One region of the Streptomyces lunalinharesii genome, then DNA from elsewhere that is predicted to be linked to it. Evidence: riboswitches for the same ligand, from Rfam matches in the RefSeq annotation. Region 1 holds a riboswitch; each other region holds the start of a gene.

The links. A riboswitch is a leader RNA that binds a small molecule or an ion and turns the genes downstream of it on or off. The one in region 1 is predicted to bind cyclic di-AMP.
Region 2: another riboswitch for cyclic di-AMP. It lies ahead of ABD385_RS32940 (M23 family metallopeptidase); the one in region 1 lies ahead of ABD385_RS17455 (C40 family peptidase).
Region 3: another riboswitch for cyclic di-AMP. It lies ahead of ABD385_RS38995 (M23 family metallopeptidase); the one in region 1 lies ahead of ABD385_RS17455 (C40 family peptidase).
Region 4: another riboswitch for cyclic di-AMP. It lies ahead of ABD385_RS33590 (transglycosylase family protein); the one in region 1 lies ahead of ABD385_RS17455 (C40 family peptidase).

What each region holds. Positions count from the first base shown of each region.
Region 1 is NZ_BAAARK010000010.1:43,476-51,222, forward strand. It holds gene ABD385_RS17435 (LuxR C-terminal-related transcriptional regulator) at 1-667, shown strand, start outside; gene ABD385_RS17440 (alpha/beta hydrolase) at 884-2,008, shown strand; gene ABD385_RS17445 (C40 family peptidase) at 2,313-2,999, opposite strand; gene ABD385_RS17450 (hypothetical protein) at 3,257-3,610, shown strand; gene ABD385_RS17455 (C40 family peptidase) at 3,809-4,945, opposite strand; cyclic di-AMP (ydaO/yuaA leader) riboswitch at 4,954-5,122, opposite strand; gene pcrA (DNA helicase PcrA) at 5,372-7,747, shown strand, end outside.
Region 2 is NZ_BAAARK010000033.1:53,873-61,619, forward strand. It holds gene ABD385_RS32920 (DEAD/DEAH box helicase) at 1-1,225, shown strand, start outside; tRNA gene ABD385_RS32925 (tRNA-Lys) at 1,530-1,605, shown strand; gene ABD385_RS32930 (PP2C family protein-serine/threonine phosphatase) at 1,846-2,985, shown strand; gene ABD385_RS32935 (DUF2332 domain-containing protein) at 3,020-4,165, opposite strand; cyclic di-AMP (ydaO/yuaA leader) riboswitch at 4,587-4,733, shown strand; gene ABD385_RS32940 (M23 family metallopeptidase) at 4,946-6,196, shown strand; gene ABD385_RS32945 (aldo/keto reductase) at 6,284-7,249, shown strand; gene ABD385_RS32950 (hypothetical protein) at 7,377-7,679, opposite strand.
Region 3 is NZ_BAAARK010000062.1:16,427-24,173, forward strand. It holds gene ABD385_RS38980 (bifunctional acetate--CoA ligase family protein/GNAT family N-acetyltransferase) at 1-898, opposite strand, end outside; gene ABD385_RS38985 (HPr family phosphocarrier protein) at 1,096-1,377, shown strand; gene ABD385_RS38990 (GntR family transcriptional regulator) at 1,811-2,497, opposite strand; gene ABD385_RS38995 (M23 family metallopeptidase) at 2,782-3,582, opposite strand; cyclic di-AMP (ydaO/yuaA leader) riboswitch at 3,595-3,751, opposite strand; gene ABD385_RS39000 (M16 family metallopeptidase) at 4,050-5,432, opposite strand; gene ABD385_RS39005 (M16 family metallopeptidase) at 5,459-6,799, opposite strand; gene ABD385_RS39010 (DNA gyrase/topoisomerase IV subunit A) at 7,126-7,747, shown strand, end outside.
Region 4 is NZ_BAAARK010000035.1:50,912-58,658, reverse strand. It holds gene ABD385_RS33610 (MFS transporter) at 1-143, opposite strand, end outside; gene ABD385_RS33605 (LysR family transcriptional regulator) at 256-1,131, shown strand; gene ABD385_RS33600 (cytochrome P450 family protein) at 1,179-2,555, shown strand; gene ABD385_RS33595 (transglycosylase family protein) at 2,794-3,816, shown strand; cyclic di-AMP (ydaO/yuaA leader) riboswitch at 4,076-4,245, shown strand; gene ABD385_RS33590 (transglycosylase family protein) at 4,253-4,936, shown strand; gene eno (phosphopyruvate hydratase) at 5,243-6,559, shown strand; gene ABD385_RS33580 (FtsB family cell division protein) at 6,758-7,249, shown strand; gene ABD385_RS33575 (DUF501 domain-containing protein) at 7,375-7,747, shown strand, end outside.

The DNA.
Region 1 (7,747 bases):
CCAGGGCCGCACCGTACGGGTCGTGCTGGTCGACGACCACCGGATGTTCCGGGCCGGCGTCCAGGCCGAGATCGGCCGGACCGAGGTCACCCGGGTCGAGGTGGTCGGCGAGGCCGCCGACGTCGACCAGGCGGTCACGGTGATCACCGCCACCCGCCCCGAGGTCGTCCTCCTGGACGTGCACCTCCCCGGGGGCGGCGGCGTCGAGGTGCTGCGCCGCTGCGCCGCGATGATGGCCGACGCCGAGCGGCCGGTGCGGTTCCTGGCGCTCTCCGTCTCCGACGCGGCCGAGGACGTCATCGGGGTCATCCGCGGCGGCGCCCGCGGCTACGTCACCAAGACGATCACCGGTACCGACCTGGTCAACGCGGTCTTCCGGGTGGCCGACGGCGACGCGGTCTTCTCGCCGCGGCTGGCCGGCTTCGTGCTCGACGCCTTCGCCTCGACGGACGCCCCGCCGGTGGACGAGGACATGGACCGCCTCACCCAGCGTGAGCGCGAGGTGCTCCGACTGATCGCCCGCGGGTACGCGTACAAGGAGATCGCCAAGCAGTTGTTCATCTCCGTGAAGACGGTTGAGTCACACGTCTCGGCCGTCCTGCGCAAGCTCCAGCTCTCCAACCGCCATGAACTCACCCGGTGGGCGGCCGCGCGACGCCTGGTCTGACCTGCGGTTTCGTCGGGAACGTGGGGCGCGGGGGCGGATGATCGGGTTCCGCCCCCGATGCGCCGGGTGCGGAGCGGGCGCGTAAAGAAGGGCTCAAGGCGGGCAACCAGGATCGCGCGGATCGCCATCTAAGGGCGCGGAGAGGCTCGCTGCCCGAAGGCGGGGCCGGAACCACGCCCACGCCCTGCGCGCATACGTCCTGGAAACGAGATCCCGATGAGCCTGACGGGTACGCCCTTCTTCCTCTTCTCGATCCTGCTGCTGATCGTCGCCCTCGTGCTGCCGTTCGCGCTGTGGGGCCGAGTGGCCGGACCGGCCCTGATACGCGGCCTGGCACGGCTGTTGATGTTGTTGTTCGCCCAGGTGATGGCCATCACCGTGGTCTTCGTCATGGTCAACAACGCCAACAACCTCTACGACAGTTGGGGCGACCTGCTCGGTACCGGCAACCACATCGACCAGGCCCGGAACCTCGGACCGGACGGCCTGGGCGGCAAGAACCTCAACGACGAGCCCAAGGTGCACCAGCAGTTCCGGCCCGCCGACGACCCGGTGATGGGCCCCGGCGTCCAGATGACCAACCTCAAGGGCCAGGTCTCGGGCGTCAACGGCGAGGTGTACGTGTGGCTGCCGCCGCAGTACAACGACCCCGCCTACCAGCACAAGAAGTTCCCGGTGGTCGAGCTGCTGCCCGGCTACCCCGGGTCCGCGAAGTCCTGGTTCGGTTCGCTGAAGGTCAACGAGCAGCTCGGGTCGTTGATGCAGAGCGGGGCGATCAAGCCGTTCATCCTGGTGGCGCCGCGGACCAACGTCCTGCCCAACGCCGACAGCGGGTGCGTCAACATCCCCGGCACGGTCAACGCCGACAGCTGGCTGACCGTCGACGTCCGCCAGATGGTCGTCGACAACTTCCGGGCCGGTGACAAGCCGGACTCCTGGGGCCTGGCCGGCTACTCGGCGGGCGCGCACTGCGCCACCAAGCTGGCGCTGGCCCACCCGGACCGGTACCGCGCCGCGGTCGGCATGTCCGGCTACAACGACCCGGCGATAGAGCGCGATTCGCTCGCCGGCAAGGACCCCAAGCTGCGCGTCGAGACCAACCCGCTGCACCTCCTCAAGGCCGCCAACGCGGCCGGCAAGCCGCCCCGCACCGCGCTGTACATCTCGGGCGCGAGCGGCGACGGCTACCAGGCCGGGATCGGTCTCAAGCAGCTCGCCAAGAATCCGACGACGGTGACGGTCCAACAGATCTCGTCCGGTGCGGGCGGCCACACGGTGCCGGTGTGGAAGCACCAAGTGCCGGAGATCTTCCGGTGGTTCGGGCTGTTCCTGCGGGGCTAGCCGGCCGCCGACCGGCGGAGTTCACCGTTCGGGTGAACCTCCGCCGGAAGCTGCGGAAGCGGGCATGGAGCCGGGCCCGGGAGCGTTGTGCGAGTGACGGAGGTCGCGCAGGACGGAACCGGGGGTGGTGGATGTGGAGCGACGATGGTGGGGGCTGCGACGGGGCGCCGTCGCCGACGCCGTAGGGGGCAACTCGCCCCGGGCGGGCCGAAGACGGGCGGCCGGGAGACGGCCGGGCGGGAGGCGGCCGGGCGGCCGGCGGCCTTGGCCGCGGGAGCCTGTCGGTGGGAGTGGCCGGGCGCGGCTATCCCGGACGGGTCGCGCCCGCGTACGGCAGCCGGTTGAGCGGGGCGATCTCGACGGGGGTGCCGGCGTGCGGGGCGTGGATCATTTCGCCGCCGCCGATGTAGAGGCCCACGTGGCTGATGCCGGGGTGGAAGAACACCAGGTCCCCGGGGCGGAGTCGGGGCCAGTCGACGCGGGTGCCGGAGGCGATCTGCGTGTAGGTCGTCCGGGGCAGGGTGACGCCGCCGGCCCGCCAGGCGGCCAGGGTCAGCCCGGAGCAGTCGTACGCGGCCGGCCCCGTCGCGCCCCAGGCGTAGGGCTTGCCGAGGGCGGAGTGGGCGAAGGCCACCGCTCGGGCGGCTCGGGCGGCCCGGGCGTCCACCGGCGGGGCGAGGGCCGCGGGCGCGCCGGGTGCGGTCGGCGCGGTGCCGGCGGTGGGCGTGGGTGGCGCCGGGCGTTCCGGGGCGCGTTCCGCGGCGGTCGCGGGACGGCTGCCCAGGCGGCGGACGCTGCCGAGGCGGCGGGCCCAGCCGGTCACCGAGGTCGCCTGGTGGCTGCCGGTGCGCTCCAGGACCGTGGCGCCGTCCAGATAGCGCTGCGGGTCCGCGGCGAGCAGCAGCCCGGTGCGGGTGCTGCGGGCGGGGTGCGCCCGGGCCGGCGGTGGTGTGAGCGGCGGCCGCTCTCCGGCCGTGTGGTGCGACGCCATGGCGGCCGTCACTTCCTTCCCTGCGGGGCGAATGCGACCGGTGGGGTGCGGGTCCGGTCGTCTGCAGGAGGAAGCTAGGCCCGGGGTCACGGTCTCGAACCCCCTTGCCCGGCATTGTCCGTTTCCGAGCGGCCGCCGCACGGGGATGACCGGTCGGCGGTCGGCGGGGGGTCGGGAGCGGTGGGCCCTGACCGAAGCCGCCATCACGGGCGCCCTGCCGGAAAGGGCGTGCTATGGGGCGGATACGATCCAGCACTATGGACGTAGTAATCAATGTCTTCGTCGCCCTGCACATCATCGGCATCGCCTCCCTCCTGGGCGGCTTCCTGACCCAGATGAAGGCCATGGGCGCGGGCACCGCCCGCTTCGTGCCGGCCATGCTGCACGGCGCGCTCACGATGCTGGTCACCGGCATCGTGATGGTCGGGCTGAACCAGATGCAGGGGCACTCGCTCAACAACATCAAGATCGGCATCAAGATGGCCGTCCTGGTGGTGATCCTGGCGCTGGTCTACGTCAAGCGCGACGAGGAGAAGCTCCCCAAGCCGCTCTTCGGCGCGGTCGGCGGGCTCACCATGCTCAACATCTTCATCGCGGTGCTCTGGACCTGAGCACCCCGGCAGTCCGGCCCCGGCCCCGGCACCCGCCCGGCGGCCCCGGCCCCGGCGCCGCACCGCCGCACCAACGGCTCACCGCGCGGTCATCCCGCTCCGTACTTCCGGAGGCGACGGATGACCGCGCGGTGGCGTGTGGGGGGTGGCCGTGGGGGGTGGCTTCGTCGCGGGCGCGGGGGCGCGCCCGTCGACCGGCTACGCGGGCCGGACGCTGCCGTAGATCGGCATCCCGTAGATCGACTCGACCCGGACGCTGGCGCCCGGGTGCGGTGCGTGGATCATCTCGCCGCCGCCGATGTACATCCCGACGTGGCTGATGTCGTTGAAGAAGAACACCAGGTCACCGGGTTGGAGATCGCTGCTGGAGACCCGGGTGCCGACCTTGACCTGGTCCCAGGTCGTGCGCGGCAGGTCGACCCCGGCGGCCCGCCACGCGGCCTGCGTCAGCCCCGAGCAGTCGTAGGAGCTGGGCCCGGTCGCGCCCCAGACGTACGGCTTGCCGATCTGGGCGCGGGCGAAGGCGATCGCCTTGCCGGCCTTGGTGGAGTTCGAGCCGCTGTCGGACGTGCCGCCGCCGGAGCCCTGCCCGGTGCCGCTGCCGCCGCCGGGCTGCTGCTGGCGCCGCTGGGCCTCCTTGCGGGCCTGCTCGGCGGCCTTGCGCTGGGCCTCGGCCTCCTTCTGGCGCTCCAGTTCGGCCAGCCGCGCCTTCTCCTGGGCGGTCAGCCGGGACAGTAGCTGGCGCGCCTCGGCCAGCTTGGCCTGAACGTTTCTCTTGTTCTCCTTCAGTGACGACTGCGACTGCTGGAGGCTCTCCAGGCTGCTGGTCGCCTCGGCCCGCTGGCGGGTGGCGGCCGCGGCCTGCGCCTGGTAGTCGGTGATCGCCTGCTTCTGCTGCGCGGTCAACTGCTCCATCAGGTGGTTGCGGTCGACGAACTGCTGCGGGTCCTTGGCGAGTATCAGCTGGGCGGTCGGGTTGATCCCGCCGCTCTGGTACTGCGCCGAGGCGAACGCGCCCAGCCGGCGCCGGGACTCGTTCATCTTGTCCGCGCGCCGGGCCGCCTCGTCGAGCAGGCGGTTGACCGTGCGCTGTTGGCCGTCGGCCTTCTCCTTGGCGGCGTTGTACTTCTGGGTGGCGACCTCGGCCTGCTGGTAGAGGTCGTCGACCTTCGTCTTGACCTCTTCGACGGAGGGCTGGGGCGCCTTGGGGGCCGCGTTCGCGGTCTGCGAGAGCAGGGTGACCGAGGCGAGGGCGGCGGTGGTGAGCCCGGTTGCCGTACGACGGCCGCCGGGCGTGGCGAGTATGGGGGTGCGCGGCTTGCGATGGGACGCCAAGGCCGGCGACTCCTTCCGTGGACCGCCTACCGGGTTAGCTGTCGGGTTCGGGCGGTCTGCTGACGGAAGGCTTGCCCTACGACTGCTGCGTCCGCCTGGCGACGGATGCACCGGTCGATTCACCCCGGTGGTGCTGGTGGGTCCCCGGCTCCGGGTGCCTCGCGGCGGGACCGGACTCGGCGGGGGCGGCCCGTGCGAACGCTGTCGTCCGCGGGGACTGCAGGCTGCCCGAGCGAGACCGTAGCCAACTCGTGTGGCTCCTGTGAAGGCTGGTGTTCGATATGCCCGAAACCTTTTCGTGACCTGAACGCGAACGGCGCCAGGTTGGGGACAGAACGGACACGGTAGCGCCCGCGGCGGAGCGGTGCCGGCCAATCCGGCACTCCGGGACCGGTTGTCAGTGCGGCGGCCTAGACTCGGTGGGCGATGAGCAGCCTCTTTGACGACAGCTTCCTGGCGGACCTCGGCCCCACGGACGAGGAGCCCCCGCCGCCGCCCGAGGACGAGCCCGGCCCGGCCCCGGAGGAGGTCCCCGCCGACCTCTTCGGCGGGCGGTTCGACGCGCCCGTCTCCAGCCAGTCGTACTACCGCGACGGTGCCGTCCGCCCGGCCCTCGACCCGGCGGCGCTCCTGGAGGGGCTCAACGACCAGCAGAAGGCCGCGGTGGCGCACAGCGGCGGCCCGCTGCTGATCGTCGCCGGCGCCGGCTCCGGCAAGACCCGGGTGCTCACCCACCGCATCGCGCACCTGCTCGCCGAGCGCCACGTCCACCCCGGCCAGATCCTCGCGATCACCTTCACCAACAAGGCCGCGGGCGAGATGAAGGAGCGCGTCGAGGAGCTGGTCGGCCCGCGGGCGAACGCCATGTGGGTCTCCACGTTCCACAGCGCCTGCGTGCGGATCCTGCGCCGGGAGTCCAAGCGGCTCGGCTTCACGTCGTCCTTCTCGATCTACGACGCGGCCGACTCCAAGCGCCTGATGGCCCTGGTCTGCCGCGACCTCGACCTGGACCCCAAGCGCTTCCCGCCCAAGTCCTTCAGCGCCAAGGTCTCCAACCTCAAGAACGAACTCGTCGACGAGGAGAGCTTCGCCGGGACCGCGGCCGACGGTTTCGAGAAGACCCTGGCCCAGGCGTACGCGATGTACCAGGCGCGACTGCGCGAGGCCAACGCCCTGGACTTCGACGACATCATCATGACGACGGTCCACCTGCTCCAGGCGTTCCCCGACGTCGCCGAGCACTACCGCCGCCGCTTCCGCCACGTCCTCGTCGACGAGTACCAGGACACCAACCACGCCCAGTACACCCTCGTCCGCGAGCTGGTCGGCCCCGGCACGGTCGACATCCCCGCCGCCGAGCTGTGCGTGGTCGGTGACGCCGACCAGTCGATCTACGCCTTCCGCGGCGCCACGATCCGCAACATCCTCCAGTTCGAGGAGGACTACCCGGACGCCACCACGATCCTGCTGGAGCAGAACTACCGCTCCTCGCAGACCATCCTCTCCGCCGCCAACGCCGTCATCGAGCGCAACGAGAACCGCCGCCCGAAGAACCTCTGGACGGACGCCGGCGCCGGCCCCAAGATCACCGGCTACGTCGCCGACACCGAGCACGACGAGGCCCAGTTCGTCGCCGACGAGATCGACCGGCTCACCGACGCCGGCGACGCCAAGGCCGGCGACGTCGCGATCTTCTACCGCACCAACGCCCAGTCCCGGGTCTTCGAGGAGATCTTCATCCGGGTCGGGCTGCCCTACAAGGTCGTCGGCGGCGTGCGCTTCTACGAGCGCAAGGAGGTCCGCGACATCCTCGCCTACCTCCGGGTGCTCGCCAACCCCGAGGACGCCGTCCCGCTGCGCCGCATCCTCAACGTCCCCAAGCGCGGCATCGGCGACCGCGCCGAGGCGATGATCGAGGCCCTGGCGCTGCGCGAGAAGATCACCTTCCCGCAGGCGCTGCGCCGCGTCGACGAGGCCTACGGCATGGCCGCCCGCTCCGCCAACGCCGTCAAGCGGTTCAACGCCCTGATGGAGGAGCTGCGCACGATCGTGGAGTCCGGGGCCGGCCCGGCCACGGTCCTGGAGGCGGTCCTGGAGCGCACCGGCTACCTCGCCGAGCTCCAGTCCTCCACCGACCCCCAGGACGAGACCCGGATCGAGAACCTCCAGGAACTCGCCTCCGTGGCCCTGGAGTTCGAGCAGGAGCGCGGCGAGGGCGCAGCGCCGGCGGCCGACACCGATGCCGCCGACGCCGACCCCGACGCCGAGGCGGCGGCCGGCGCAGCGGGCCCGGGCACGCTCGCCGAGTTCCTGGAGCAGGTCGCCCTGGTCGCCGACTCCGACCAGATCCCGGACGAGGACGAGGAGGGCGCCGGCGTCATCACGCTGATGACCCTGCACACCGCCAAGGGCCTGGAGTTCCCGGTGGTCTTCCTGACCGGCATGGAGGACGGCGTCTTCCCGCACATGCGGGCGCTCGGCCAGACCAAGGAGCTGGAGGAGGAGCGCCGGCTCGCCTACGTCGGCATCACCCGCGCCCGCGAGCGGCTCTACGTCACCCGCTCCACGATGCGCAGCGCCTGGGGCCAGCCCTCGTACAACCCGGCCTCGCGCTTCCTGGAGGAGATCCCCGACTCGTTCCTGGAGTGGAAGCGCACCGGCCCCGCGACGCCGTCGGCGTCCATGGGCGGGCTGCCGTCGGGCGGTTCCTCGGGCGGCGGGTTCGGCGGCATCGGGGCGTCGTTGTCGTCGACGCGGTCCAAGGGGCCGAGCGGTTTCGCGACCCGGCGCACCGCGGACCGC
Region 2 (7,747 bases), on a different contig from region 1:
CCTCAACGCGCTGGTCGCCACCGACGTCGCCGCCCGCGGCATCCACGTCGACGGCATCGACCTGGTCCTGAACGTCGACCCGGCCGGCGACCACAAGGACTACCTGCACCGTTCGGGCCGCACCGCCCGCGCCGGCCAGTCCGGCACCGTCGTCTCGCTGTCGCTGCCGCACCAGCGCCGGCAGATCTTCCGCCTGATGGAGGACGCGGGCGTCGACGCCTCGCGCCACATCGTCGGCGGCGCCGGTGCCTTCGACGAGGAGCTGGCGCGGATCACCGGTGCGCGTTCGCTCACCGAGGTCCAGGCCGATTCGGCGAACAACACCGCCAAGCAGGCCGAGCGCGAGGTCAGCGTCCTCACCAAGGAGCTGGAGCGGCTCCAGCGCCGCGCCACCGAACTGCGCGAGGAGGCCGACCGGCTGACCGCCCGGGCCGCCCGCGAGCGCGGTGAGGACCCGGCGGAGGCGCTGGCGGTGACCGCCCAGGCGGCCGTCGAGGCGGCTGCGGAGGCGGCGGCCGAGGCCACCGTGCCGGCGCAGGCCGGGCCGAACGACCGTCGCCCCGAGCGCCGGGACGACCGCGCTGGCTCTGGTCGTGACCGTCGGGACGAGCGCGGCAACTTCGAGCGTCGGGACCGTCGCGACGACCGCAGTGGTCGTTCCTCCGACCGCCGTGACGAGCGGGGCGGCTTCGGTCGGGACCGTCGGGACGAGCGCGGCAACTTCGAGCGTCGGGATCGTCGCGACGACCGCGGCGGCTTCGGTCGGGACCGTGACCGGGAGCGTCGTGACGACCGTGGCGGCCGTTCCTTCGACCGTCGGGACGACCGGCGCGGCGAGAACCGTCGCGACGACCGCGGCGGCTTCGGTCAGGACCGTGACCGGGAGCGTCGCGACGACCGCTTCGGCGGCCGCTCGTTCGACCGTCGGGACGACCGTCGCGACGACCGCGGCAGCTTCCACCGGGACCGCGGCGAGCGTCCGGCCCGCCCGTTCAACCGTGACGACCGCTCCGGCAGCCGTCCCTCCGGTGGCTTCCGCTCCGGCGGCGACCGTCCGTTCAACCGTGACGACCGCTCCGGCGGCCGGCCGACCTCCGGCTACCGTTCCGGCGGCGACCGCCCCTACGGCCGGCGCGACGACCACCGCGGCTCGGGCAGCGGTTCCGGCAGCGCCCCCAGCTTCGGCCGTCGCGAGGACAAGCCGCGCTGGAAGCGCAACGGCTGAGTCGGCCGTGACCGGCGGCGTGGCTGATACCCGTCGCTGACCTGCACCACCCGCCCAGGGCCCGTACGGCATCGAAGTGCTGTACGGGCCCTGGGTTTTGACGTGCGGCGGGCGGTCGGGGCGGAGTGCGGTTCGGCGTGTGGCGGGGCGCGTGCACGGTGGTCGCGGGGGCCTCGCGGGGCCGGGGAAGCGGCCGTGGCCGGGGAATCGGGGGCGGCCGGCGCCGGCTCCGGCACGCCGTGGATCGGCCAGATCCCCGATGCCTTCGGGCTGCGGCGCGTCCTCCGGCTATGCTGCTCGGTGCGGGCCATTAGCTCAATTGGCAGAGCAGTGGACTTTTAATCCATTGGTTCAGGGTTCGAGCCCCTGATGGCCCACCAGGTGGAGCACGCGGTGCTCCGAGGGAGAGCGGCGCCCCGACCGGTACGACGGTCGGGGCGCCGTTCGTCGTTTTGCGGGGGACGGTCGGGGCGTGGTGGGTGGGTGCTCCCGCCCCGTTCGGCGTAGGAGGACTCGCCGGGCGGCGCGGGGCCCGCAAGCCTTGAGACGGCAGTGCCTCGGGGAACGCGTGCCCGGCGGGTGCGCGGCCGGGCGGGCGGACTGGGAAGAGGCCGGTGCGGATGGTGCGAGGCGGCGGGAACCGCACGGGTGACGAGGAACGGCGGGCGCGTCGCGACCAGATGTCCTCGTGGGGGCGGCCGTTGGCGCGCTGGTTGCCCGCCCTCCTGATCGTCGGCGGCGTGCTCTTCGACGTCGTGACGCCGCCCCAGTACACCGCGGCTCCGTTCCTCTCCGCCGCTCCCCTGGTTGCCGCCCCGCTGTACTCCCTGCGGGCCACCGCCGGCACCGCCCTGGCCGCCGTCGTCACCGAGGTCCTGCTCGCCACGTACCACGGGGCCGAGGACTACTACCAGTCCGCCACCGAGGCGGTCACGGTCGTCGTGGTGGCCCTGATGGCGCTCGGCATCAACCGGGTCGTCCGGCGCAGCGACGCCCGGCTCGCCTCCGTGCGCGACGTCTCCGAGGCCGCCCAACGGGCCGTGCTGCCGACGCCGCCCGACACCCTCGCCGGCCTGGCGGTCGCCGCCCGCTACGTGGGCGCCCGGGCCGGTGCCCGCATCGGCGGTGACCTGCACGCCGTCCAGGACACCCCGCACGGCGTGCGGATGATCGTCGGCGATGTCCGGGGCAAGGGGTTGGAGGCCGTGGAGGCCGCGGTCGTCGTGGTCGGCGCCTTCCGGGAGGCGGCGGAGCAGGAGACCACCCTGGAGGCGGTGGCGAGCCGGCTGGAACGGGCGATCGAACGGGAGGGCGGGCGCCGCACCGGCCTCGACCAGGACGAGGGCTTCACCACCGCCGTCCTGGCGGAAGTCCCCGCCGGGAACCAGTCCGTGCTGCGCATCCTCAACCGCGGCCACCCGTCCCCCCTGCTGCTCACCCCGGACGGCGGCCTACGGGAGCTGCCCCCGTCCGCCGCCGCGCTGCCGCTGGGCCTGGGCGACGTGGCCGGCTGGCCCGACCACGCGGACGAGACGTTCTTCCCGGCCGGGGCGCTGCTGATGCTGTTCACCGACGGGGTGACCGAGGCCCGCGACCGGGCCGGGCGGTTCTACGACCCGTGCGCCCGGTTGCGCGGCAGCCAATTCAGCGGCCCCGGCGACCTGTTGGACGTGGTGGTCGAGGACGTCGCCCGGCACACCCGCGGGGGCCCCGCCGACGACATGGCCCTGTTGGCGGTGCAGCGGCCCCTGGAGGCGTAGCGCGGGGAGCCGGTGAACGGGCGGGCGGTGGGCGCTACGGCTGCGGCGGACGCAACCAGTGCACGCGCTGGCCGTGCGGCCCCGTCAGGGCCACCGGGCGCTCGTCCAGGGCGAGGGTCAGCGACATCGGGTCCCCCGGCCCGAGGGCCCGGTGCTCCGGCGCGGTGATCCACGGCAGCACGCCGTGGTACTCCTGGGAGATCCAGTGCCCCGGGCCGTCCCGTTCGGCCAGCACCGACCGGACGAGCCCGGCGAACTCCTCGCGCCGGGCCGGCGGAAGGTAGTTCAGCACCGCGCTGTGGAAGACGACGAGCGTCGCCCCGGCCGGTGCCCGGGCGGCCAGCGCCGGCAGCTCGTCGACCAGGTCGCCGCGCACCACCGTGGGCCGCGGCGACGTCCGGACCGCCTCGACGGCCGCCGAGAGCCGTGCCGCCCGGGCCTCGTCGCCGGGCCACACCAGGGCGTGCAGCCAGCGCAGGTCGTCCGGCGTCCCGACCGGGTCGAGCGGTTCCAGGTCGATGCCGGCGCGCCAGACGACCTCCGGCCGCGCGCCGGGCGGCACCGTCGCGCCGTCGTCCCAGGGCGCGACCCCGCTGGTGCGGCAGGTGAAGGTGACCGCGCCGTCCGGGGCGCCGGCCTCGACCAGCTCCCCGTAGGTGCCGGGGGGCCCGTCGGGGACGTACCGGTAGCTGTACCGGTCGGGGTGGAGGCACAGCCCCGCCGACGTCCCGACCTCCAGGAGGGCCAGCGGCTGCGGCAGCCGGGCGAGCAGGGGCAGTAACGCGGCACAGCGGGCCGGCTCGTTGGTCTGGGTCGCGCGCTGCATGATCACCGCGCGGACCTCGTCCCAGTGCCGGACCGTCCACTCGCGCCACCGCCCGTACGCCGCCTCGCCGCGCGGCCCCGACTCGGCGTGCGGGCCGTCCAGGTAGCGCACCGCGGCGAGCAGCAGGTTCGGCTGCTGTTTGTTCCCCGAGGGCAGCGAACGGGCCAGCAGTTCGCAGATCTCGTCGTCCTGGCCGATCCGGGCGGAGAGCTCCTCGTGCGCGTCGGACCGGCCCCGCGCCTCGTACCAGGAGAACTCCCGGTACCGAACCGCCACGTCCCGTGGGGTGTTGACGGTGTTTCCGGTGTGTCCGGCGTTTCCGGTGTTTCCGGTGTTCGCGACGTTGACGACCATGAGGCGACGTTACCGTCCTCACGTTCCGTAACTGTGGGGCGGCCCTCCGCATAACGACTGGCGCACGATCGCCGCGAGATCGTTTGGCGATGTCGCTCCAACTCGCCCTGTTTGCGGCCGGACTGGGGGTAAAAGTCCACGCCAGAGCTTGTTCGGGGGGCTTGCGGAACCCTCGCGGATTCGTGGGAACGCTTGGATTTCCCGCACCGTCTCTATTACTGTCCGATAACGGAGCGCGGTCGTCCCAGCCGTCGCCAATGGCGGCACCGCGCGCCGGCGCCGAATCCTGCACGCGCTGTTCCCGCACCTCCAGAACGACCTTGAGCCACCCGCCCGAGCCGGCCTTCCGCACGGCGCGACCCGCGTCCTCGACCCGAGTCGAGTCGCCCGGATCGGCCGGTTCCGGGGGTCCTGTCGGATCCGCCTGGAATTGCTTGGAATTGAGTCGAGGGAACCGGGGAACCACCAACTTGGGGTGAATCGGGCGCCTCTCGCCAGGGGGCGCCGGTAGGAGACCTTCCTGCTCCGAACCCGTCAGCTAACCCGGTAGGCGAGAAGGAAGGAAAGGAGTGCGCCCCCGTGGCGTCCAACAGGCCCGCCCCTCATGCTCCGTCCGCGTACGGCCTCCGTGGTCCCACCGACTTCGGCGGCCCCGCCGCCTTCACCGTTCCCACGACTGCCGGTGATCCCGCCGGTGCCGGTGTTCCCTCCGGTGCCGCTGTTCCCGCCGCTGTGAGCGGTTCTGACGGCGGCGGCGCGTTTGCTGGTGCCGGTGGTTCCGTGGACGGTGCCGCTTCCGGCGAGGCACCCCAAGTCCTCGCGTCGTACGGCCAGTTGCCGGGGCGGCGATCCCTCGGTGAGGCGTTCTCCCACGACCTGTTGGCCCCGTACCCGTCGCCCGAGGGCGCGCCGGCGGACGCGCCGGGCGGTACCGAGCCGTCGGCCGGCCCCGCCGGTGAGGACGTCGGCGACGCAGGCCTGCCGGCCGACGAGTCGGCCGCCGGCGACGCATCGGCCCGCCCGGTCCGCGGCAAGCACCGGGTGGCCAAGCAGCGCAGCGGCGGGCTGGCGCGCGGCGGCACGGTGCTGGGCGTCGGCGTGATCGCGGCGGTCGGCGCGAGCGGGGTGGCCGCGGCCGAGGACCGGCCGCCGGTGCCGATATCGGTGCCGGACCCCGCAGGCGCCCTCGACGACGCCCCCGGTGCCCTCCAGGACGCCGGCCCCCGCGCGGCCGACGCCGGTGCCGCGCCCGTCGCGACGCCCGCCGGCGCGGACGCCGCGGCCTCCGCCCCCGCGGGGCCCTCCGCCCCCGTCAGCCCCGCCGCGTCCCACCCACAGGGCGACGCCGCCACCGCTGGCGGCGCACCGGGCGCGGGGCCGGCCGAGGCGCTGCGCCACCGCATCCTGCAGCAGGCCGACGGCCGAGCGGAGGCCGCGGAGCCGGCGGCGGAGGCGGGCAGTGGTGCGGAGGCCGGGCCGGGCTCCGCATCGGACGCCGGGCCGGCATCCGGCCCAGCGCCCGCCACGGCGCCCGCCACGGCATCCGGCTCAGCGCCCGCCACGGCATCCGCGCCGGCTGCGCCCGCGTCGCAGGCCCGTCCGGCGGCGTCGGAGGACCGGCCCGCCGACGGGGCGAGGACCTCCGTCGCCCCGGTCTCCTCGTACACCCTCGCCACCGGCTTCGGGCAGGCCGGCGACCGCTGGGCCGCGGACCACACCGGACAGGACTTCACGGCCCCGACCGGCACGCTGGTCAGGGCGGTTCACGACGGCACCCTCACCCAGGCGGGCTGGGCCGGTGGCTACGGCTACCGCATCGTCCTCACCCTCGACGACGGCACGCAGCTCTGGTTCTGCCACCTGTCGTCGATGGTCAAGACGACGGGGCGGGTGCACGCGGGCGACGTCATCGGCCGGGTCGGCGCCACCGGGAACGCCACCACGCCCCACCTCCACCTGGAGGTCCGCCCCGGCGCCGGTGCCCCGACGGACCCGCTGCCCTGGTTGCACGACCGCGGGGTCACGGTCTGACGGCCGCCCGGTCGCGGGGGAGAGATTCCCCGCGACCGGGCGGGTGCGGAGGGAACAACTCCCCGCTGCCGGGCGTTGTCACGGAGCATGACCGTGACACACGCCCAGAGCTCCGCCCCCACGCCCAAGTCGCTCGGTTCGCTGTCCGTCTCCCCGCTCTGCCTCGGAGGCAACGTCTTCGGCTGGACCGCCGACGAGGCCGAGTCCTTCGCCGTGCTCGACGCCTACGTCGCCGGCGGCGGCAACTTCATCGACACCGCCGACGCCTACTCCTTCTGGGTGCCCGGCAACAAGGGCGGTGAGTCCGAAACCGTCATCGGCAACTGGACGGCGGCCCGCGGCAACCGCGACGACGTCGTGATCGCCACCAAGGTCGGCGCGCAGACCGACCTCAAGGGCCTGTCCGCCGCCACCATCAAGACCGCCGTCGACCTCTCCCTGAGCCGCCTCCGTACGGACTACATCGACCTCTACTACACCCACTACGACGACGAATCGGTCGAGGTGGGCGAGTTCCTGACCGCCCTCGACGACCTCGTCCGGGCCGGCAAGGTCCGCGAGATCGCCGCGTCCAACATCTCCGCGCAGCGCCTCCAGGAGTCGCTGGACTTCTCCGCCCGCGAGGGCGTGGCCCGCTACGTGGCCCTCCAGCCGCACTACAACCTGGTCTCCCGCGACACCTACGAGGGCGAACTCGCCGACGTGGCCGCCCGCAACGGCATCGCCGCGGTCCCGTACTACGCGCTCGCCTCCGGGTTCCTGACCGGCAAGTACCGCCCGGGCGGCAACGTCGACAGCGCCCGCACCGGGAAGGCCGCCGCGTACCTGGAGACCGACCGCGGCCGCCGCGTCCTCCAGGCCCTCGACACCGTCGCCGCGGCCCACGACGCCGAGGTGTCCACCGTGGCCCTCGCCTGGCTCGCCGCCCAGCCCACCGTGGCGGCGCCCATCGCCAGCGCCCGCACCCTGGCGCAGCTCCCGGCCCTGCTGGCCGTCACCGAACTCGCCCTCACCGACGTCGAACTCGCCCTCCTCACGGAGGCGTCTGCCTGACGCGCGACGGATGCGGTGCGGCGGGCCGGTACGGTGCCGCACACCGCGCCGGTGCGGGGCGCGCATCGCCGCGCCCCGCACCGTCCGCCGCACCCGGCGCAGCCGTCGACCGGGGCGCGGCCCGCCGTCAGCCGCGCCGGTCCGCCACCGCCCACGAAGCCAGCGCGACGCCGCCCGCCACCGCGAAGACCGAAGGCCACGCCCCGATCTTCTTGGCCAGCGGATGCGACCCCGCGAACGCCGCCACGTAGGCGCCGCTCAGCGCCGCGGCCGCCTTCGTGCCGGCCTTCTGCTGCCAGCCGCGGGCGGCCACCGCACCGGCCGCCGCCAGCGCCACCCCGCCCAACGGGCGCTTCTTGGTCCACCGGGCCACGCCGTAACCGCCCACCAGACCGGCGGCCGCCACCACACTCGTCGGTATCCCAGCCATCGCAGAATCCTCCCTTTCACGGACAACTCCCACGAGCCTACGCGCGGGCGGCGCGGCGCCCGGAAGCA
Region 3 (7,747 bases), on a different contig from region 1:
CGCCGTGTTCGCCGCAGTCGCGGACGACGTCGGGGACGGCGTCCGCGGGGACGGCGATCACCGCCAGGTCGACCGGCTCGCGGATGGCGCGCAGCGTGCGGGCGGCGGGGACGTCCTCGGGCTGCAGACGGTGCAGGTCCTCGGGGAAGGCGTGGTTGACGGCGTGCACCCGGCCGGTGAAGCCGGCGTCGAGGATGTTGCGCAGGGCGGTGCGGCCGACGCCGCCGGGGGCGCGTCCGGTGCCGACGACGGCGATCGAGCCGGGCGCGAGCAGCCGTTGGACGGAGCGGGCCTCGGCGCGCTGCTCGCGGCCGCGCATCACGGCCAGGGACTGCTCGGTCGGTTCGAGGTCGAATTCGAGGCGGACGACGCCGTCCTCGAAGGTGCGCTTCTGGGTGTAGCCCGCGTCCGTGAACACCTTGATCATCTTGGTGTTGGCGGGCAGCACCTCGGCGGCGAACCTACGGATGCCGCGTTCGCGCGCGACGGCGGCGATGTGCTCCAGGAGGGCGGAGGCGACGCCGCGGCCCTGGTGGGCGTCCTGGACCAGGAAGGCGACCTCGGCCTGGTCGTCCTCCGGGCTCTTGGCGGGCAGCCCGCGGGCGTCGATCCGGTCGTAGCGGACGGTGGCGATGAACTCGCCGCCCACGGTGGCGGCCAGGCCCACCCGGTCGACGTAGTCGTGGTGGGTGAACCGGTGGACGTCCCGGTCCGACAGCCGCGGATACGGCGCGAAGAAGCGGTAGTACTTCGATTCGTCCGAGACCTGCTCGTAGAAGGAGACCAACCGCTCGGCGTCGGCGGGCGTGATGGGCCGGATGCGTGCCGTCCCGCCGTCGCGCAGCACCACGTCGGCTTCCCAGTGGGTCGGGTACGCGTGATCCGGCGGCGTCTGCATGCGGACAGCGTACGGCGGGGCACCGACAACCGGCTCGACGTGCGTACGCTCGATTTCCCGGGCCCACCGCAGCGGGACCGAGGGCCTGGAACGAGGGCCGCAAGGCGCTCGGGAACCGGGACGAAGGGCTGCGGGACCACTCCTGACAGCGTGCGAGAATGGTCTAGACAACAGTCACGACTTTGAAGGGCAACACCATGGCTGAGCGCCGCGTCAATGTCGGTTGGGCCGAGGGCCTGCACGCCCGCCCCGCGTCGATCTTCGTCCGAGCGGCCACCGCCTCCGGTGTCCCGATGACGATCTCCAAGGCCGGCGGCAACCCCGTCAACGCCGCCTCCATGCTCGCGGTCCTGGGCCTGGGCGCCCAGGGTGGCGAGGAGATCGTGCTGGCTTCCGACGCGGAGGGCGCCGAGGCCGCGCTCGACCGCCTGGCGAAGCTGGTCGCGGAGGGTCTCGAGGAGCTCCCCGAGACCGTCTGAGGAGCACCGGGGCCGCCCGCCCTGCCCTTCACTTCTCCTGATGCGGCCCCACCGCGGTAACCGGGACGTCCGGCTGCTGCGGCGGGGCCGTTTCCTGTTGCGCGGACGGCGGCGGAGCCCCGGCCCCTCCTTCCGCTTCTCCGCCCGATTCCCCGCGTGAAGAATCAACCGGCCGTACGGAATATCTCTTCGTGTGCGGAGCATCTCTTCGCGTGCGGAACTCTCGTCGTGTGCGGAAATGGCTCGCCGGGCCGCGGACGTTTCCCGGCGCGTTCCCGTTACCGGGGTGCGGAAATCAGCGCGACTGCGCCCGATCTCGTCCGCCCGATTTCGTGCCGCACCTCTGCCCCTGCATTTCTCGCGCTCGCGGACCAGTCATTCCCCGAGACGTCAGCGCATTCCCGCCACTCCCCTTTTATATACGGGGCGATTGTTAAGCGCGGGCGCGTGCCGTGTTGACGGGCCGTTTCGCCTCCCTCACAGGGGGAGCGGCGTGCCGCAGCCGGTACACGGGCAAGGACCGCTCGATGTGCGCCGCCATGAGGGCGCGCGCCCGCTCCGCGTCGCCACGGACCACGGCGTCCAGCACGGCGCCGTGGTCGTCCCAGGAAGCGGCGGGGCGCGCGGGTGGCTCCACGACGTACATCCACTCGATCTTGCGCCGCAGTTGCATGAGCAGGGCGGTGAGGTGGGGGCTGCCGGTGGCCTGGGCGAGCGTCTCGTGGAACCAGGCGTCCAGTTGGTACAGGTCCGCGGGGTGGCCGTGCCGGACCCGCTCACGACCGAGTCGCACGAGGCCGCGCAGCACCTTGAGGTGGGCGGCGCTGCGGCGGGTGGCCGCACGGGCGGCGCCCAGCGGCTCCAGGGCGGCCCGGATGTCGAGGAGGTCGACGGCTTCCCGTTCGGTGAGTTCGGCGACGCAGGCGCCCGCATGGAGGCGCGTGGTGACGAATCCTTCGGACTGCAGGGTGCGCAGCGCTTCTCGCACCGGGACCCTGGAGACGCCGTACCGCGTGGCGAGAACATCCTCGACCAGTCGGCTCCCGGGCGCGAGCACTCCCGAGACGATGTCGTCGCGAATCGCCGTGCACACCGCATGCGTGGAAATGTGACCTCGCATCGCCTGCGCCTCCACCGTCATCACCGGAAACCGCCGCCGTTCGACGATTTTCCCCGACTGTATTCGACCGGCGCGGATTTCCTCTCCGGAGTTCGAGAATTCATGGGCGCTTTTCGGACGACGGGCGGGGCATCATTCGGTCGGCGAGATGATGGCTGTCCGAAAGCGCCCGCGCAGCCCAGGGAAGCGCCGCCCGTCTTGGGGTAACAGCAGAGCCCCGGCCCACCAGGGTGGTGGGCCGGGGCTCCGGGGGACGGTACTGCGGCGGAGAAGTCGCGGTCGGATCAGACGCTGACGCCGTGCGCGCGGAGGTAGGCGATCGGGTCGATGTCCGAGCCGTAGTCGGGGCCGGTCCGGGCCTCGAAGTGGAGGTGCGGACCCGTGGTGTTGCCGGTGTTGCCGGAGAGGGCGATCTGCTCGCCCCGGGTGACGGACTGGCCGACCGTCACCCCGATCGACGAAAGGTGACCGTATTGGGTGTACGTGCCGTCGTTCATCCGGATCACGATGTTGTTGCCGTACGCGCCGCCCCAGCCGGCTTCGACGACGGTGCCGGACCCCACGGCGTGGACCGACGTGCCGGAGGCGGCGTGGAAGTCGATGCCGGTGTGGCTACCGGAGGACCACAGTCCGCTGGACGCCTTGTACCCGGTGGAGACGTAGGAGCCGGTCACGGGGGCGACGAAGGTGTTGAGGCGCTTGCGCTCGGCCTCGCGAGCGGCGCGCACCTTGGCCGCGCGCTCCTCGTCGGCCTTCTTCTTCACCTCGTCGGCCTTCTTCTTGGCCGCGTCGGCCAGCCGGACGGCCTCGGCCTCGGCCTTCGCGCGCGCCGCGGTGGCCTCGGCGGCCGCCTGCTGCGCGTCAGCCTGTGCCTCGATCCGGACGGCGAGTTCGTCGCCCATCACGACCGCCTGCTGGAGGCCGGTGTCATGGGGGGCCGACTCGTCCGTCGCGGCCAGCGCGGGCGACGCGACGGAGGCGACGACGCCGGAGGCGGCGAGGGTGGCTATGCCGGCGAGGTTGCGGGTGGTGCGAGCGGTGCGGCTCGCACGACGGTGCTTCCCGGTGGCACGGGTGAACGCCATGTACTGGCTGATCCTTTCCTTCCCTCTCGCCTACCGGGTTAGCTGACGGGTTCGGAGCAGGAAGGTCTCCTACGGACTCCTCCGGAGAGGGGCCCGATTCACCCCAAGGGACGGTTGGGTCCCCGGCTCCCCTGGCTCGCGCCGTACGGGGACTCGGCGATGACTGTCCGGTGCCACTGGTGTGGCGGACTTGTGACGAACAGCCGGACCGACGCTAATCGGGACAACTTTCAATCGGCAAACAGAACCGGATTTTTGTGCGCCACGCCACACGCGAATCGGGCAACCGACGCAACAAACCGGTCACCACCGGCCCGTCACAGTGACGACCGACCGGAGCCGCAGGCGCCGGCCCGGTAGCCCCACGGAGCGCACGAACGAAACGGCTCCCGTGGCAAGTGACCGCCACGGGAGCCGCTTTGTCGATGATTGACGAGCCGTCGGATGACGCCCCGTCACAGGGTGGGTCAGCCGCTGACGACCGTCACCTCGCCGATGCCCAGCGCCTTGACCGGCTCGGCGATCTGCGCCGCGTCACCGACCAGGACCGTCACCAACCGGTCCACCGGGAACGCGTTGACGACCGCGGCGGTCGCCTCGACCGTGCCGGTCTCCGCGAGCCGGACGTACAGCTGCGCCTGGTAGTCGTCGGGGAGCTGCTGCTCCACCTGGTCGGCCAGCGTGCCGGCGACGGCGGCGGAGGTCTCGTACTTCAGCGGCGCGACGCCGACGAGGTTCTGCACGGCGACGTCCCGCTCGGCGTCCGTCAGCCCCTCGGCGGCGAGGGTGCGCAGCACCGTCCACAGGTCCTGGAGGGCCGGCCCGGTGGAGGCGGTGTCCACCGACCCGCTGATGGCGAGCATGGCGGCGCCGGTCGCGCCCTCCGGGGAGGACGGCGCCGAGGAGCGCAGGACCTGCCCGAAGGACCGCACGCCGTAGGTATAGCCCTTCTCCTCGCGCAGCACCCGGTCCAGGCGGGAGGTGAGGGTGCCGCCGAGGCAGTACGTGCCGAGCACCTGGGCGGGCCACACCCGGTCGTGCCGGTCCGCGCCGATCCGACCGATGAGCAGCTGCGTCTGGACGGCGCCGGGGCGGTCGACGATCACGACGCGGCCGGTGTCGTCCGCGACGATCGGGGACGGCTTCTGCGGATCGGCGGTGGAACCCGTCCAAGCGCCCAGGGTGTCGGCCAGTGCGGCGTCCAGGTCGAGGCCGGTGAAGTCACCGACGATGACGGCGGTGCCGGTGGCGGGGCGGATGTGCGCGTCGTAGAAGGCGCGGACGGCGGCCGCGTCGATCCGGGCGACGGTCTCCTCGGTGCCCTGACGGGGCCGGGACATCCGGGAGGTGGCCGGGAAGAGCTCCTTGGACAGCGCCATCGCGGCCCGCCGGGCCGGGTTGGCCAGCTCGTGCGGGATCTCGTCGAGGCGGTTGCCGACCAGCCGCTCGACCTCCCCCTCTGGGAAGGCGGGGGCGCGCAGCGCGTCGGCGAGCAGGCCCAGCGCGCGCGGCAGCCGGGACGCCGGGACCTCCAGGGAGACCCGTACACCGGGGTGGTCGGCGTGCGCGTCCAGGGTGGCGCCGCAACGCTCCAGCTCGGCGGCGAACTCCTCCGCGGTGTGCTTGTCGGTGCCCTCGGACAGCGCCCGGGACATGATCGTGGCGACCCCGTCGAGGCCCTCGGGCTCGGCCTCCAGCGGGGCGACGAGGTTGATCTCCACGGCGACGACCTGCTGGCCGGGGCGGTGGCTCGTCAGGAGGGTCAGCCCGTTGGGCAGCTGGCTGCGCTCGGGGGCCGGGAAGGCCCACGGCTTGGCGGCACCGCTGCGGGGCTGCGGGTGGAACTCCATGGTGCTCACGGGGGTGGTGGCGTCGGTCACTTGGCCGCCTCCTCTTCCTCGGTGCCGGCGGCGTCGGTCTGCGCGGTCGGCTCGTAGACGAGCGCGGCGCGATTGTCGGGGCGCAGCCGGGCCTTGGCGACCGCCTGCACCTCCAGCGGGGAGATCTCCAGGACGCGCTGGACGGCGCTCAGCGCGAGCTGCGGGTCGCCGAACAGGACGGCGAAGCGGCACAGTTCGTCGGCGCGGCCGCTGACCGTGGCGAGCCGGTCCAACCACTCGCGCTCCAGTTGGGCCTGGGCGCGCTCCATCTCCTCCGGGGTGGGCCCCTCTTCGGCGAAGCGGGCCAGCTCCTCGTCGACGGCCGCCTCGATGGCGGGCACCTCCACGCCACCGGACGCCTTGACGTCCAGCCATCCGAGCGAGGGCGCGCCGGCCAGCCGGAGCAGGCCGAAGCCGGCGGCGACGGCGCTGCGGTCGCGCCGCACCAGGCGGTTGTAGAGCCGGGAGGACTCGCCGCCGCCCAGGATGGTGAGCGCGAGGTCGGCGGCGTCGGCCTCACGGGTGCCGTCGTGCGGGAGGCGGTAGGCGGCCATCAGGGCGCGGGAGGGGACCTCCTCCGCCACCACGGTGCGCAGCTGTTCGCCGATGGTCTCGGGCAGGCTGCCGTCGCGCGGCGGCTGCTTGCCGTCGTGCGAGGGGATCGAGCCGAAGTACTTCTCCACCCAGGCCAGCGTCTGCTCGGGGTCGATGTCGCCCACGATGGACAGGACCGCGTTGTTGGGCGCGTAGTAGGTGCGGAAGAAGGACCGCGCGTCCTCCAGGGAGGCGGCGTCGAGGTCGGCCATCGACCCGATGGGGGTGTGGTGGTACGGGTGGCCGTCCGGGTAGGCCATCGCCGTCAGCTTCTCGAAGGCCGTGCCGTAGGGGACGTTGTCGTAGCGCTGGCGGCGCTCGTTCTTGACGACGTCGCGCTGGTTTTCCAGGGACTCTTCGTCGAGCGCGGTCAGCAGCGAGCCCATCCGGTCCGCCTCCAGCCAGAGGGCAAGCTCCAGCTCGTGGGCGGGCATGGTCTCGAAGTAGTTGGTGCGCTCGAAGCTGGTGGTGCCGTTGAGCGAACCGCCGGCGCCCTGGACGAGCTCGAAGTGGCCATTGCCCTTCACCTGCGCGGAGCCCTGGAACATCAGGTGCTCGAAGAGGTGAGCCAGGCCGGTGCGGCCCTTGACCTCGTGGCGGGAGCCGACGTCGTACCACAGGCAGACGGCCGCCACCGGCGTCAGGTGGTCTTCGGAGAGCACCACGCGCAGGCCGTTGGCCAGCCTGTGCTCGGTTGCTGTCAGGCCGCCGGAGCCGGCTTCTTCAGTGGCCGTGTGACCCATGGGCATGTACGTCCCTTCGATCCGCTTGCGAGGAAGTTCTGTCACTGTATGCAACCGCGTCGGCATCTGGCGAAGTTCCCGTGCGGAAGGCCCCGAACGTGCGCCGTCCCCCACGGCGGGGCGGGAAGGGGGGAGTCGTGGTGAGCGTTGTCAGTGGGGCGGTCCACAATGGTCGGCGTCAGACTCATCGGACTCGCCGGTCGGTCCGCCGGCCGGCCGGTCAACGTGGATCCCCGAGTTGGTCCGAAGCGTTGACCCAATAGCGTTGATCCCACAGCGTTGATCACACATCGGCAGTAGACGCAGCAGAAGGAGCCGCAGCCGCGATGGCCCGCCGCAGCACGAAGACCCCGCCGCCGGACGACTTCGAGGAGAGGATCCTCGACATCGACGTCGTCGACGAGATGCAGGGATCCTTCCTCGAGTACGCGTACTCGGTCATCTACTCGCGCGCCCTGCCGGACGCCCGCGACGGTCTCAAGCCCGTGCACCGCCGCATCCTCTACCAGATGAACGAGATGGGCCTGCGGCCCGAGCGCGCGTACGTGAAGTGCGCCCGAGTCGTCGGTGAGGTGATGGGCAAGCTCCACCCGCACGGCGACGCGTCGATCTACGACGCCCTGGTCCGCATGGCGCAGCCGTTCTCGATGCGGCTGCCCCTGGTGGACGGGCACGGCAACTTCGGTTCCCTGGGCAACGACGACCCGCCCGCCGCGATGCGGTACACCGAGTGCCGGATGGCGTCGGCGACGTCCCTGATGACGGAGTCCATCGAAGAGGACACCGTCGACTTCACGCCCAACTACGACGGCCAGGAGCAGGAGCCGGTCGCCCTCCCCGCCGCGTACCCGAACCTCCTCGTCAACGGGACGTCCGGCATCGCCGTCGGCATGGCGACGAACATGCCGCCGCACAACCTCGGCGAGGTGATCGCCGCGGCCCGCCACC
Region 4 (7,747 bases), on a different contig from region 1:
GCGACGGTCATCAGCAGCAGGGTGCCGCGGGTCAGCCGGGGCGCGGCGGCCTCCGCTGCGGCCTTCGGTCCGGGCTGCGGGGGGACTGCGGGGGTCGGGTGCGGTCCGGTCGGGTGGGGCGCGCCGTGCGCGGCTCGGGTCATGCGGTCCAGCGTCCCGCCGGGATCATCGATCGGTCCAACGCATAGTTTTCATCGCATCGATCGTGGAACGCGATGGATGGCGCGGGGCCGGCGGGTGCCTACGATCGCGCGCATGGAGCTCCAGCAGATGCGGTACGTCGTCGCGGTCGCCGAGACCGGTGGGTTCACCCGGGCCGCGGAGCGCTGCCACGTGGTGCAGTCCGCGCTCAGCCACCAGATCGCCCGGTTGGAGAAGGACCTGGGGGCGCGGCTCTTCGACCGGACCAGTCGCAGCGTGCGGTTGACCGCCGCCGGGGAGGCGTTCCTGCCGGTCGCCCGGCAGGCGCTGGAGGCCGCGGAGCGGGCCCGGGCGGAGGTGGCGGCGGCGACCGGGGAGGTGCGCGGGCGGCTGGCGGTGGGCGCGATCTCCACCGTTGGGGCGGTCGACCTCGCCCGGGAGCTGGGCGCGTTCCGCACGAAGTACCCGAAGGTGCGGATCAGTCTCCAGATGGAGATGAGCGATCCGTTGATCGAGCGGGTGCGGGCGGGCGTGCTGGACGTGGCGTTCGTCGGGCTGGTGCCCGGGGCGCGCGCGGTCGGCGTGCGGGAGGAGGTGCTGGCGCGCGGGGAACTGGTCGCGGTGGTGCCGCCGGAGCACCCGTTGGCCCGGCGGGAGTGGACGACGTTGGCGCGGGTGGCGCGGGAGACCTTCGTCGACTACGCGGAGGGGTCGGCGGCGCGGCGCCAGCGCGAGGAGGCGTTCCGGGCGGCGGGGCTGACGACGCAGGTGGCGTTCGAGGTGACCACGGTCGAGTTCCTGGCGGAGCTGGTCCGGGCCGGGCTCGGCATCGGCATGGTGCCGGAGGTGTCCGCCCGGAAGCTGGCCGGGTTGCACCTCGTGCGGGTGCGGCCGGCGCCGGTGCGGACCGAGCGGGTGGTGTGGAGTCGCCTGGGGCCGTCGCCGGCTGCGGCGGCGTTCCTGGCGGGACTGGGTGTGGAAGTGGGGTGACCTGCTGGTTTGGGTGGGGCGGGTGTGGCACCCGTTACGGTCGAGAGGTGCAGCAGACGTCCGACGCCCACCAGGAGAACCGGTCCGACCCCCACCCGGAGGCCCGGCCCGAAGCCCGTCCGGCGGGCGACCCGCCCACCGGGTGTCCGGTCGCCGCGTCCGCGGTCGCCGCCGGACCGACCCCCGCCCTCTTCTCCTGGGAGTTCGCCGCCGACCCCTACCCGGCGTACGCCTGGCTGCGCGAGCACGCGCCGGTGCACCGGACCCGGCTGCCCAGCGGCGTCGAGGCGTGGCTGGTCACCCGTTACCCGGACGCCCGGCAGGCGCTGGCCGACGCGCGGCTGTCGAAGAACCCGGTGCACCACTCCGAGGCCGCGCACGGAAAGGGCAAGACCGGCATTCCGGGCGAACGCGGCGCCAACCTGATGACGCACCTGCTGAACATCGACCCGCCGGACCACACCCGGCTGCGCCGCCTGGTCTCCAAGGCGTTCACCCCGCGCCGGGTCGCCGCGTTCGCGCCGCGCATACAGGAGCTGACCGACCGGCTGATCGACGGCTTCGCGCAGCGGGGCAGCGCGGACCTGATCCACGAGTTCGCGTTCCCGCTGCCGATCTACGCGATCTGCGACCTGCTCGGCGTCCCGCCCGAGGACCAGGACGACTTCCGGGACTGGGCCGGCATGATGATCCGGCACGGCGGCGGGCCGCGCGGCGGCGTCGCCCGGTCCGTGAAGAAGATGCGGGCGTACCTGGCCGAGCTGATCCACCGCAAGCGGGCCGACCTCGGCGACGACCTGATCTCCGGGCTGATCCGGGCCTCCGACCACGGCGAGCACCTCACGGAGAACGAGGCCGCCGCGATGGCCTTCATCCTGCTCTTCGCCGGCTTCGAGACCACCGTCAACCTCATCGGCAACGGCGCCCACACCCTGCTCCGTCACCCCGCACAGCGCGAACTGCTCCAGAAGTCGCTCGCGGCCGGCGACGAGGAACTGCTCGGCACCGCCGTCGAGGAGCTGCTCCGCTACGACGGGCCGGTGGAGCTGGCCACCTGGCGGTACGCGACCCGGGAGCTGACGCTCGGCGGCCAGCGGATCGCCGAGGGGGACCCGGTCCTGGTGGTGCTGGCCGCCGCCGACCGCGATCCGGCGCGGTTCGACGAGCCGGACGTGCTCGACCTCACCCGGCGTGACAACCCGCACCTGGGCTACGGGCACGGCATCCACTACTGCCTCGGCGCGCCGCTCGCCCGGCTCGAAGGGCAGACCGCGCTGACGACCCTGCTGACCCGCCTTCCGGACTTCCGACTTGCGGCGGAACCTGACGATTTGCGCTGGCGCGGCGGGCTCATCATGCGCGGACTGCGCACCCTGCCGGTGGAGTTCACGCCCGAACCGTCCCGACCTGGTGCCATGCCGTAATTGACACTTCGTCAGTTGCGTGACCATTGCGTGATCTCCGCTACACCGGCTTGTGACTGCCCGTGACCCCGGCTACCTTTCGACCGACGATCGGGGCCGGCCCCGGGCTGCCGCCCGGTGTTCCCGCCGACACCGGTCCGACAACTTCAACCGCCGCGCGAAAGGCAACCGCATGCGTTCCGGGAACGGCCGACACCGTCGCCCCAGACAAGCACCGGCCATCTTTGTCACGGCAGGAGTGACCGGCGCGGGCCTGGCCCTCCCGCTGTTCACCGCGGGCGGTGCCCAGGCAGCCGACGCGTCCACCTGGGACCGCGTCGCACAGTGCGAGAGCGGCGGGGTGTGGAGCGCCGCCACCGGCAACGGCTTCTACGGCGGCGTCCAGCTCACCCAGGAGATGTGGGACGACTACGGCGGCTCCGCCTACGCCTCCCGCCCCGACCTCGCCAGCCGCGCCCAGCAGATAGCCGTGGCCGAGGCGATCCTCGACGACCGCGGCCCGGACGCCTTCCCCAGCTGCGCGGTGAAGGCCGGACTGACCAAGGGCGGCCGCAAGCCCGCCGTCGACCCCGGCGCCACCACCCGGCCCGCGCCGCGCCCGTCCCACGGCCACACCGGCACCGGCGACCCCTCCGACACGGCCGGGGACCAGGATCAGGCGGGCCCGGCCGGCAGGACCCCCGCGCCGTCCGACGGCGCCTCCGCCGGTTCCGACACCGGCACCGGTGCCGACGCGGGTGCCGACGCCGGTACCGACGCCCCGGACGCGCCCCCGGTGACCCCGGACCCGACGGACTCCTCGTCCGCCACTCCCGCCCCGTCCGACTCCGCGACGCCGGGCGACTCCCCTTCGGGGAAGCCGTCCGACCCGGCGTCCCCCTCGCCGTCCGACCCGGCCGACCCCGGTGCCCCGGCGTCCCCGTCGGACTCCGCCGGACCCGACCGGCCCGCCGAGCCGGGCACGCCGCCCGCCGCCGGCAAGCACCGCGGCACGCCGGACGACGGCACGGACCCCGCCCAGGACCGGGACGGCGGCAGCGGCCGGCATGCCTCGCGCGGCGGGGAGACGCCCCGCACGCCCCCGGCGAAGACCGACAGCTACCGCGTGCGCGCCGGTGACAACCTGTCAGCCATCGCGGACCGCCATGACCTGCCGGGCGGCTGGCCGGCGCTCTACCACCGCAACCAGGGCGTCATCGGCGCCGACGCGGACCTCATCCACCCCGGCCAGCTGCTCGATCTCGGCCGGACACAGGGGTAGTTACCGGCAGTTCGTCGTTTTTCGCGGCGTTCCGTAAAAGTGAGATATGGCTCTCGTTGCGGGGGGCGGACCCCGGTTCGCCCCCCGTTCTCATACCGGTGCCGACCTGCGGAAATGACCACCGCGATGATCAAAAACGGTCAACTTGGTTCAGAAGATGGGGTTTGAACACCAACGGGATTACTGATTACGGTCAGGACCGCTCGCCAAAGCGGGCCCTTCGATCGCACGCCGAGTCCTGCCGGCGGTCGGAGTCGACGACGCGCAAGCGCCGAAGGCAGGAGCGGGGGACCCAAGGTAAGTGCCGACCCCGCCCGTGAGAACGGGTCAGTCGGCTTGGGGTGAAGTCGCGTGTGCAGCACACGCGGCCGGGCAGCTCACACGGCCCGAACCCGACAGCTCACCTCGTAGGCGTCGGTGAGGAAACGAACGCACGATGCTGATCAACAAGGGCAAGCACCGCCGCAGCTCCAAGGCCGTCCGCGTCGCCACCCTGGCCGGTGTCGCCGGCGCCGCCGTCGCCGTCCCGCTGATGGGTGCCACCTCCGCTTCCGCCGCCTCGGTCGCCACCTGGGACAAGGTCGCCCAGTGCGAGTCCGGCGGCAACTGGTCGATCAACACCGGTAACGGCTACTTCGGTGGCCTGCAGTTCTCGAACTCCAGCTGGGCCGCCGCCGGTGGCACCCAGTACGCGGCCCGCGCCGACCTGGCCACCAAGTCCCAGCAGATCGCCGTCGCCGAGAAGCTCCTCGCCATCCAGGGCCCGGGTGCCTGGACCTGCGCCGGCGCCGGCAACCTGACCTCCGGTGGCCCGGCCGCCAACGTCGACACGTCCGGCGGCGCCACCGTCAAGAAGAGCCAGGGCGCCTCCGAGGCCCGCAAGCAGACCGAGGGCACCACCAAGAAGTCCGCCCCGGTCCGCGAGAAGGCCGAGAAGGCCCAGCCGGCCCCGCAGCAGTCGCACCGCTCCGGCGACACCTACACCGTCAAGGCCGGCGACACCCTCGCCAAGATCGCCAAGGCGCACGGCACCCACTGGAAGTCGCTCTACGCGGCCAACAAGTCCGTCGTCGGCGGCAACCCCAACCTCATCTTCCCGGGCCAGAAGCTCAGCATCTGAGCCGTCCCGGTTGCCGAGAGAGCTGCCCCGCTGTGGCGCGTACCCCCGAGCGCGCCACGGCGGGGCTTCTCCGTTCCCGGGCCCCGGAACCCCACCGCGGCCCGGCCGTCCCGCCTGGACCGCCCCGGCGACCGTCCTGACGTGCACCGATCCCGGTGCCCCGCCGACGGCCCGGCGCGACGTTCCCCGCTCAGCGAACATTGCCCGCAAACCTCCCGTGAACTGGGCTTTTAGCCTGCTTGTTGGGGTTTTTCGTCCCACGGAGCGGGCCACAGGCGAGCGGATCCGTCCGAGGCCGTTAGGCTCATGCCGAGAACTCCAGACACCCACGAAGGAGACAACGTGCCGTCCATCGACGTCGTCGTAGCCCGCGAAATTCTCGACTCGCGAGGTAATCCCACGGTCGAGGTCGAGGTCGGCCTCGACGACGGCAGCACCGGCCGTGCCGCGGTGCCGTCCGGCGCCTCCACGGGTGCCTTCGAGGCCGTCGAGCTGCGGGACGGCGACCCCAACCGCTACCTCGGCAAGGGCGTGGAGAAGGCCGTCCTCGCCGTCATCGAGCAGATCGGCCCGGAGCTCGTCGGCTACGACGCGACCGAGCAGCGGCTGATCGACCAGGCGATGTTCGACCTGGACGCCACCGACAACAAGGGCTCGCTGGGCGCCAACGCCATCCTCGGCGTCTCCCTGGCCGTCGCGCACGCCGCCTCCGAGGCCAGCGACCTGCCGCTGTTCCGCTACCTCGGTGGCCCGAACGCGCACGTCCTGCCCGTCCCGATGATGAACATCCTGAACGGCGGCTCGCACGCCGACTCCAACGTGGACATCCAGGAGTTCATGATCGCCCCGATCGGCGCGGAGTCCTTCTCCGAGGCCCTGCGTTGGGGCGCCGAGGTCTACCACACCCTCAAGAAGGTGCTGAAGGCCAAGGGTCTGGCCACCGGCCTGGGCGACGAGGGCGGCTTCGCCCCCAACCTCGGCTCCAACCGCGAGGCCCTGGACCTGATCCTGGAAGCCATCAAGGAAGCCGGCTACGCCCCCGGCCAGGACATCGCGCTCGCGCTGGACGTCGCCGCCTCCGAGTTCTACAAGGACGGCAAGTACCAGTTCGAGGGCAAGGAGCGCTCCGCCGCCGAGATGACGGAGTACTACGAGGAGCTGGTGGCGGCCTACCCGCTGGTCTCCATCGAGGACCCGCTGTTCGAGGACGACTGGGCCGGCTGGAAGGTCATCACCGACAAGCTCGGCGCCAAGGTCCAGCTCGTCGGCGACGACCTCTTCGTCACCAACCCCGAGCGCCTGGCCCGCGGCATCGAGGAGGGCTCCGCCAACGCCCTCCTGGTCAAGGTCAACCAGATCGGTTCGCTGACCGAGACCCTGGACGCCGTCGAGCTGGCCCAGCGCAACGGCTTCAAGTGCATGATGTCGCACCGCTCCGGCGAGACCGAGGACGTCACCATCGCCGACCTCGCCGTCGCCACCAACTGCGGCCAGATCAAGACCGGCGCCCCGGCCCGCTCCGAGCGCGTCGCCAAGTACAACCAGCTGCTGCGCATCGAGGAGATCCTCGACGACGCCGCGGTGTACGCGGGCCGCTCCGCCTTCCCGCGCTTCAAGGGCTGACCACGCCCTGACGCCGTCGGCGCCCCGCGCGCCGCACGGCAGCAGCACCGCACCGTCCGGCCGCGCTCTTCGAGGGTCCGAGGACTCGACGAGGGGGCGCGGCCGGGACGAAGCACACCGTCCCCGGCACCGGTCCCGTACCGTTGCCGGGGACGTACGTCATGACGACGTCGGGACGGAAGCTGAAGGGGAGGCGACGTGCCCGCGGACCGGTTCTCCACCGCGACCCGGCTCAAGGCGCTCGGCGAACAGGCCGCCGCCCGCGTCCACCGCGCCAAGCGGCGACCCCGCCGCAACCGCCTCACCGGCCGCGCCGCCCTGTTGGCGCTGGTGATGTGTTCGCTGGTGGTCGCCCTCGCCTACCCGATGCGGCAGTACATCTCCCAGCGTTCGGACATCGCCGACCAGCGCCGCAAGGCCCAGGACGCCGCCGCCGCGCTCGACCGGCTGCGCGACGAGAAGGCCCGCTGGCAGGACTCGGCCTACGTCCGGCAGCAGGCCCGCCGCCACCTGCACTACGTCATGCCGGGCGAGACCGGGTACGTCGTCCAGGACGGCTCCGGCGTCCGCGCCGCCCCCAAGGAGGCCAAGGCGGCCCAGCGCCCCTGGTACGACAAGCTCTGGACCGACGTCGACGCGGCCGACGCGGCCGACGCCGCGGGACCCGCCGCCGCCACGATCGGGCGGTAGCCCGCGACGGCCACGACCGGGGAGACTGTACGCGCGGGCCCGACGCGCTCGCGCGGGACGCCACCGGTCTCCCGCCGCCGCCCGGCCCCGCCGCCACCCACCTCCGGCCCTGACCGAAAGCGCACATGGACACCCCCCCGCCCCAGACCGAGCCCACCGAGCCCACCGCCGCGGACATCGCCGCCTTCAAGGACCAGCTCGGCCGCCCGCCGCGCGGCCTGCGCACCATCGCGCACCGCTGCCCGTGCGGGCAGCCGGACGTCGTGGAGACCGCACCGCGCCTGGAGGACGGCACCCCCTTCCCCACGCTCTACTACCTCACCTGCCCGCGGGCCGCGTCCGCGATCGGCACGTTGGAGGCCAACGGCGTGATGAAGGAGATGACCGAGCGACTGGCGAACGACCCCGAGCTGGCCGCCGCCTACCGCGCGGCCCACGAGGACTACATCCGCCGGCGGGACGCCATCGAGGTGCTCCAGGGCTTCCCGAGCGCGGGCG